2 regions of the Mesorhizobium sp. 113-3-3 genome follow, and region 2 is predicted to be linked to the other one. Evidence: riboswitches for the same ligand, from Rfam matches in the RefSeq annotation. Region 2 holds a riboswitch; the other holds the start of a gene.
What was found. Region 2 has a riboswitch for S-adenosylmethionine ahead of JG746_RS33850 (O-succinylhomoserine sulfhydrylase). Riboswitches for the same ligand answer to the same signal wherever they lie in the genome.

Region 1 (4,191 bases), 1.8 Mb from region 2:
ATCCTCCGAGAACCGCGCCAGCATTTCGAGGATGGCGTCCTTGTTGTGCAGGCAGACATCCCGCCACATGGTCGGGTCGGAGGCGGCCAGACGGGTGAAGTCGCGGAAGCCGGAGGCGGAATATTTGATGACTTCCGTCTTGGTCACCGATTCCAGATCGTCGGCGGTGCCGACGATGTTGTAGGCGATGATGTGCGGCAGATGCGAGACGATGGCGAGCGTCATGTCGTGATGCTGTGGGTCCATCGTGTCGATGTTGGCGCCACAGCGGCGCCAGAACTCCGACAGCCTTTCCAGCGCATCCGGATCGGTGTCCGGCAGCGGCGTGAAAATGCACCAGCGATTGTCGAACAGATCGGCAAAACCGGCATCCGGGCCGGATTTTTCCGTGCCCGCTAGCGGATGGCCGGGAATGAAATGGACGCCGTCGGGCACGTGCGGCTGCATCTGCGCGATAACCGACGCCTTGGTCGAGCCGACATCGGTGAGGATCGCACCCTTCTTCAGCGCCGGCGCGATCTCCTCGGCCACCGCGCCGGACGAGCCGACGGGCACCGAGACGATGACCAGGTCCGCATCGCGGACCGCTTCTTTCGCGTCGGTCGTGTAGGAATCGCCCAGTCCAAGCTCCTCCGCCCGCTTCAGCGTTGCAGCACTTCGGGTGGAAATGGCAACGTGGCCGGCAAGGCCTTCGCGGCGGATGACGCGGGCCAGCGACGAGCCGATCAGGCCGATGCCGACCAGAGCGATCTTTTCAAACATCGGTGAGGTCATGGTGTTCCAGCTTTTCGGGGCGTTCTAGCTTTTCAGGAATGTCGTGAGTGCGGCGACAACGCCGCGATTGGCCTCTTCCGTGCCGACGGTCATGCGCAGCGCATTGGGAAAACCGTAGCCGGAAACACGCCGCAATATATAGCCGCGCGCGCTCAGGTAGTCGTCCGCCGCGGCAGCCGAATGCTTCTGGTCGTGGGGAAAATGGATCAGCAGGAAATTGCCGACGCTGGGCGTCACCCGCAGCCCGAGCCCGGTCATCTCCGCGCTCAGCCAGGCGAGCCAGGTCTCGTTGTGCGCCACGCTGCGCTCGACATGGGCGCGGTCGCGGATCGCCGCGATGCCGGCCTCGATCGCCGTCGCATTGACGTTGAAAGGCCCGCGTACCCGGTTGATGGCGTCGACGATGTGCAGGGGCGCGTACATCCAGCCGATCCGCGCGCCACCGAGGCCGATCTTGGAGAAGGTGCGGGTCATGACCACATTCTCGGCGCTGCCGACCAGTTCGATGCCGGCTTCATAGTCGTTGCGGCGGACATATTCGGCATAGGCCGCGTCGAGCACCAGCAGCACATGTCTGGGCAGGCCGGCATGCAAGCGGCGCACCTCCTGGAACGGCAAATAGGTGCCGGTCGGATTGTTGGGGTTGGCGAGAAACACGATTTTCGTGCGCGGCGTGACGGCGGCAAGTATCGCATCGATGTCGGCGCGCTCATCGGTCTCCTTGACCACAACCGGGGTGGCGCCGGCAGACTGGATGTAGATCTTGTAGACCATGAAGGCGTGTTCGGTGAATATGGCCTCGTCGCCGGGTGCGAGATAGGTCTGCGCCAAGAGGCCGAGGATCTCGTCGGAGCCGTTGGAGCAGATGATGTTCTGCGCATTGAGGCCATGCACGTCCGCGATCGCCTCGCGCAGCCGCCGGGCGGTGCCGTCGGGATAGATGTCCAGCCTGGCGGCGACCTCACGCGCGGCCTCGATCGCCTTCGGTGAAGGGCCAAGCGGGTTCTCGTTCGACGACAGCTTGTAGACCTTGTCGACACCAGCGGGTGCGGCGCTCTTGCCAGGCACATAGGCGTCGATGTCCATGATGCCCGCGCGCGGGGTTGGACGAGCCTGATCCGGTGTCTGGTTCATTTTTTGCAAAATCCGTCGAAAATGCCTCCATCCGGAGGCCGCAGCGGAAATACAAGCCACGGCCCGCAATGTCGAGAGGTGGCAGTGGGGCCAGCAGCTGGCCTAGTGGCCGGCCCAGACAGCCGGCATTGACGGCGGGGCGAGCGAGTTCTAGAAGGACAGCGACAGTTCCGTGGTGATTTGGCCGGTCGGCTTGCAGCCACGTTAAACAATTCGCTAAAGGGCCGTTTGCGTGACGTAACCGGCTTTGCGAATGGCAATGCCGGTTTTTTATTGTCCGCGGCCGGCCGGACGGACGCATCGGCGACGGTTTTTCGTCTGGCACGATGCAGCAAGTGAGTACGTGAATGGCCACTCTGCGCGCAGGAAAGACCAACAACGAGGCCGACCAGCCGTCGAGCCCGGTGTTGCGCTTCGGGGCGGACAAGCCGCTCAAGCTCGACGCCGGCACGCTGTTGTCGCCGTTCCAGATCGCCTACCAGACCTATGGCACGCTGAACGATGCCCGCTCCAATGCCATCCTGGTCTGCCACGCGCTGACCGGCGACCAGCATGTCGCCAACACCAATCCGGTGACCGGCAAGCCGGGCTGGTGGGAAGTGCTGATCGGCCCCGGCAGGATCATCGACACCAACCGTTTCTTCGTCATCTGCTCCAACGTCATCGGCGGCTGCCTGGGCTCCACCGGCCCGGCCTCGACCAACCCCTCCACCGGCAAGCCCTATGGGCTCGACCTGCCGGTCATCACCATCCGTGACATGGTTCGCGCGCAGCAGATGCTGATCGACCATTTCGGCATCGAGAAACTGTTCTGCGTGCTCGGCGGCTCGATGGGCGGCATGCAGGTGCTGGAATGGGCGTCGAGCTATCCCGAGCGTGTCTTTTCGGCGCTGCCGATCGCCACCGGCGCGCGCCATTCCTCGCAGAACATTGCGTTCCACGAAGTCGGCAGGCAGGCGGTCATGGCCGATCCGGACTGGCATGGCGGCAAATATTTCGAGCATGGCAAGCGCCCGGAAAAGGGCCTGGCGGTGGCGCGCATGGCTGCCCACATCACCTATCTCTCGGAAGCCGCCCTGCACCGCAAATTCGGTCGCAATCTGCAGGATCGCGACCACCTGACGTTCGGCTTCGACGCCGACTTCCAGATCGAAAGCTATCTGCGCCACCAGGGCATGACCTTCGTCGACCGCTTCGACGCCAATTCCTATCTCTATATGACGCGGTCCATGGACTATTTCGACATTGCCGCCGACCATGGCGGCAGGCTGGCGGACGCCTTTGCCGGAACCAAGACCCGCTTCTGCCTGGTGTCGTTCACATCGGACTGGCTGTTTCCGACGGAAGAAAGCCGCTCCATCGTGCATGCGCTCAATGCCGCCGGCGCCTCGGTGTCCTTCGTCGAGATCGAGACCGATCGCGGCCACGATGCCTTCCTGCTCGACGAGCCGGAACTGTTCGCCGCCATCAACGGCTTCATCGGGTCGGCGGCGCGGGCGAGAGGGCTGAGCGCATGACCCCGGAACGTTGCAGACTTTCCGGATCAGGATCAAGCGCCACACGGAGGGCGATATCATGAGCGTCAACGGCAGCCAGCGCGTCGACCTCGAGGTCGTCGCCAACCTCATCCCGCCGCAGTCCCGCGTGCTCGACGTCGGTTCGGGCGACGGCTCACTGCTTGAATTGCTGCAGGACACCAAGCAGGTCGACGGCCGTGGGCTTGAACTGTCGCAGCGCGGCGTCAACGAATGCGTGGCGCGCGGCCTCTCCGTCATCCAGGGCGATGCCGACAAGGATCTCCAATTCTATCCCGACAAGGGCTTTGACTTCGTCGTCCTGTCACAGACCTTGCAGGCCACCCGCAACCCGAAGCTGGTGCTCGACGAGTTGCTGCGCATCGGCAACCGGGCGATCGTCTCCTTCCCCAATTTCGGCCATTGGCGGGTGCGTCTGTCGCTGTTCGTCAAAGGCCGCATGCCGGTGACCCAGGACCTGCCCTATTCCTGGTACGACACGCCCAACATCCATTTCTGCACCATCCGCGACTTCGTCAATTTGTGCGAGGAGCTTGGCGCGACCGTGGAAAAGGCGACCGCGCTCGACGCCGCCGGCCAGAAGATCGGCCTGTCGATGCCCTGGTGGTTCTGGAATTTTTTCGGCCAGCAGGCGGTGTTCCTGCTGAAGCGCTAAAGTACGGCGCGTCTAGCCCAGGACATCCGTGGCCTTGTGCGGATGCTCGACACCGTCGGCGAACACCACGTCGGATTGGGAATTCTCCGTGCG
Region 2 (4,191 bases):
CAATGGAAGCAACTGTGCCTTCCGCTATTCCTGACGCTCTTAGGAGAGGTCGCGATCCTTGCGCCTCCCTCTGCCCTGCCGGGCATGTCCCCCACGAGGGGGGAGATATTGGCAGCTTCTCAATAAATATCGAAGTCGAAATACTTGGCCTGGATCTTCTAGTAGGTGCCGTCGGCGACGAGCGCATCGATGGCTGCGTTTAGCTAGTCGCGCAGGGGCGGTGTCGTCGAGGCGCACGGCAATGCCGGCTTGCGTTTCGGTGCCCTTGACGTCGCCGACCAGCTTGCAGCAGCCGTCGCTCGACTTCTTCAGCCAGTCCACCAGCACGAACTTGTCCGAAATCACGGCATCAAGCCGGCCGTTGGTCAGGTCGGTGATCGCCTCTCCCGGCGCAGGCAAGTATCTTGCCCGGCGGCAATCGGCGCTCAGCGTGCGGCGCGGAAGTGCTTGGAGAGCTTCAGGCCCTGTGCCTGGTAGTTGGAGCCGAGATCCGTGCCGTAGAGCGACTGCGGCCGTTTCAGCATGTGCTCGTAGACCAGCCGGCCGACGATCTGGCCATGGTCGAGGATGAACGGCACTTCGTGGCTGCGCACCTCAAGCACCGCCCGGCTGCCGGTGCCACCAGCCGCCGAATGGCCGAAACCCGGATCGAAGAAGCCGGCATAGTGGACGCGGAATTCACCGACCAGCGGATCGAAAGGCGTCATCTCGGCGGCGTAGAGTGGTGGCACATGCACCGCTTCCTGGCTGACGAGGATGTAGAATTCGTCGGGGTCAAGCACCAGCTCGCCGGCGCCGCTCTTGTGGATCGGTTCCCAGAAATCGACGACATCCTGCGCGGCGCGCTTGTCGACATCGACAAGACCGGTGTGGTGCTTGCCGCGATAGCCGACCAGCCCGTCACTGTCGCCGTTGAGATCGATCGACAGCGCGATGCCGCCGCCCGAAATATTCGGCGGTTCGGTGGCGACCAGCATCTGCGCGCGATGCAATTCATTGAGTTCGGCTTCGGCGAGCAAAGCGTTGCCGGTGCGGAAGCGGATCTGCGACAGGCGCGAGCCGGTGCGCACGACGATCGGGAAAGTGCGCGGGCTGACCTCGAGATAGAGCGGACCGTTGTAGCCGACGGCGATCTTGTCGAACTCGTGGCCGCGGTCGGTCATGACACGGGTGAAGATGTCGAGCCGCCCGGTCGAGCTCTTCGGGTTGGCCGAAGCGGAAATCTCTGCCGGCAAGGCAAGGCTTTCGAGCAGCGGCACGATGTAGACGCAGCCAGTCTCCAGCACCGCGCCTTCGGCCAGATTGATCTCGTGCAGCTTCAGCCTGTCGAGCTTTTCCGAAACCTTATGGTTGGGACCCGGCAGGAAGGACGCGCGCACCCGCCAGGCCTTGTCGCCGAGCCTGAGATCAAGGCTGGCCGGCTGGATCTGGTCGGGATCAAGAGCACGTCGCGACTTCAGCGCACCGGACTGGAACAGCGCCGCGATGTCCTGATCGGGAAGAATGCCTGTCTGCCGCAAAGCTTCGCTCCTGGGCGACCATTTCTTGGCGCAGGTTCTTGTCGCAAACCGTGGGACACTTTTGCGAAACCTGCTTGGTACAAACCTCTTAATGAAGCCGGCAATTGACGCAAGCGTGGTACGGGTCTAAAGGATCGTTATCCCGTGGTGATTTGGCCGGTCGGCTTGCAGCCACGTTAAACAAGTCGCTAAAGGACCGTTGGCCGTGAGGCCGTATGGACCGGTTGCGACTTTCGTGACCGGTTTTTTTGTGTCTGGAAACAAAAGCGATGAGCAGCAACAAGCGCAACTGGAAGCCTCAGACAGCCCTCGTTCATAGCGGAACCCTGCGTTCCGGCTTCGGCGAGACCTCGGAGGCGATGTACCTGACCCAGGGCTATGTCTACGAAACGGCGCAGGCGGCGGAAGCCCGTTTCAAGGGCGAGGAACCCGGTTTCATCTATTCGCGCTACGCCAATCCGACCGTCGACATGTTCGAAAAGCGCATGTGCGCGCTGGAAGGCGCCGAAGACGCACGCGCCACGGCATCGGGCATGGCCGCGGTGACGGCGGCCCTTCTGTGCAGCGTCAAGGCCGGTGACCACATCGTGGCGGCGCGCGCGCTGTTCGGCTCCTGCCGCTGGGTTGTCGAGACCCTGGCGCCGCGCTACGGCATCGAGGCGACACTGGTCGACGGCACCGACATCGCCAACTGGGAAAAGGCGGTCAGACCCAACACCAAGCTGTTTTTCCTGGAGAGCCCGACCAATCCGACATTGGAAGTGGTCGACATCGCCGCCGTCGCGTCGCTGGCCAACTCGATCAGCGCGCGGCTTGTCGTCGACAATGTCTTCGCCACGCCTTTGCAGCAGAAGCCGTTGCAGCTCGGCGCGCATATCGTCGTCTATTCGGCGACCAAGCACATCGACGGCCAGGGCCGCTGTCTCGGCGGCGTCATCCTGTCGGACAAGAAATGGATCGACGAGAATTTGCACGACTATTTCCGCCACACCGGCCCCAGCCTGTCGCCCTTCAACGCCTGGACGCTGCTGAAGGGCCTGGAGACGCTGCCGCTGCGCGTGCGCCAGCAGACGGAAAGCGCCGGCAAGATCGCCGATTTCCTGGCCGAGCAACCGCAGATCGCCCGCGTCATCTATCCCGGCCGGGCCGACCATCCGCAGGCTGAGATCGTCAAGAAGCAGATGTCGGGCGGCTCGACGCTGATCTGCCTCGACGTCAAGGGCGGCAAGCAGGCGGCCTTCGCCTTGCAGAACGCGCTCGACATCGTGCTGATCTCCAACAATCTCGGCGATGCCAAGAGCCTGATCACCCATCCGGCGACGACGACGCACAAGAATTTGAGCGAAGAGGCGCGCGCCGAACTCGGCATCGGACCGGGCACGCTCAGGCTGTCGGTCGGCCTGGAGGACGCCGACGACCTGCTGGAAGACATCGCGCAGGCGCTGAAAGCGGCAAAATAGTAGATGTCTTTGGCTTTCAGGCGCGCGACGAAGCCTCTTCCAGCTCCGTAGCCTTGGTGCCGATGGTCATTGCATTGCCGCGCCAGTCGACCGCGCCGCCGAGCCAGCCGCGTGCCCACATGGCTGGCAACATCAAGTCCCGCGCGATCATCGCCGCGACCGTGCGCGGCGACAGGTGCCAGCCCTTGGACCAGGCCAGGGCGCATTCCGGAAGGTAGAAGGCCGCCAGCACGGCGATGGCCGTCAGCAGCAGGCTGACACCGGCGCTGGCTGCCGCAAGCAGCGCAAATGCCAGCGGCACCACCGCGCCGGTCAGGATTTCCGGCGTGAAGAACAGCGGGAAGGTGACGCGGCGCAGACGCGCCCAGCGGGCCTGGCGCGACCAGACCGTGCCAAGCGTGCGCCTGCCAAGCGGCTGCTCGAAGGGTGCCGCGACAAGATTGACGCGCAGGCCAATCGCGCTCACCAGCTTGGTCGCGGCGGCGTCCTCGGCGGCTTCGGCGGCCAGCGCGCGGATGCCGCCATTGGCATCCAGCACCGGCTTGTTCAATAGCATGCTCTTGCCCTGGGCAAAGCCAAGGCCGAGCGCCTCGCCGGCATACTGCCAGCGGGCCTGCAGCGTGTTGAGGAAGGCGCATTCGACCTCGGCCCAGAAGCCCTCCGGCCGCGAGCCGATCGGCGTCGAGCAGACAAGGCCGGTATCCGTCCGCCAAGCCGCCATCAAATGCTGGATGTAGTCTCTCGGCATCAGCACGTTGGAGTCGGCCAGGACGACCCAGTTGTGCCGCGCGGCTTCCCAGCCCTTGGCGCAATTGTTGAGCTTGGGATTGGCACTGAACCGGTCTTCGCCGATCAACAGCCGGGCCGGCACTTTTGGGAAACGGTCAATGGCGGCGCGGATCAACCTGACCACCGGGTCGTCTCCATGGGCAACGCAGAAGATCAACTCATAGCGTGGCCAGTCGAGCGAAAAGGCGCGCTCCAGCGTCTCCTGCGTGAACGGCTCGACGCCGCGCCAGGGTATGACGACCGACACGGGCGGCGATTTGCCGGCTGGCCGTGCGATCGTGGTGCGCCGTTTCAGCTGTGACGCGGCGAGCAGGATGCTGGCGGCATTTGAAAGGATAAGAGCAGTCGAAAGCGAGGCCGCTATGAGAGTGAGTTCCATCGAGATCTGGTCACTCCAGGTGAGACAGCCCGTGTATGGCCGT

Region 1: linked by a shared signal. The riboswitch ahead of metX (homoserine O-acetyltransferase MetX) and the one ahead of JG746_RS33850 (O-succinylhomoserine sulfhydrylase) in region 2 are both predicted to bind S-adenosylmethionine.

What each region holds. Positions count from the first base shown of each region.
Region 1 is NZ_AP023243.1:1,693,894-1,698,084, reverse strand. Features, by position in the region: gene JG746_RS08235 (prephenate/arogenate dehydrogenase family protein) at 1-774, opposite strand, end outside; gene hisC (histidinol-phosphate transaminase) at 799-1,908, opposite strand; SAM riboswitch at 2,071-2,148, shown strand; gene metX (homoserine O-acetyltransferase MetX) at 2,256-3,425, shown strand; gene metW (methionine biosynthesis protein MetW) at 3,484-4,098, shown strand; gene JG746_RS08215 (DUF1330 domain-containing protein) at 4,111-4,191, opposite strand, start outside.
Region 2 is NZ_AP023243.1:7,031,895-7,036,085, forward strand. Features, by position in the region: gene JG746_RS37945 (hypothetical protein) at 40-399, opposite strand; gene JG746_RS33845 (2'-deoxycytidine 5'-triphosphate deaminase) at 426-1,520, opposite strand; SAM riboswitch at 1,655-1,732, shown strand; gene JG746_RS33850 (O-succinylhomoserine sulfhydrylase) at 1,790-2,980, shown strand; gene JG746_RS33855 (ceramide glucosyltransferase) at 2,997-4,148, opposite strand.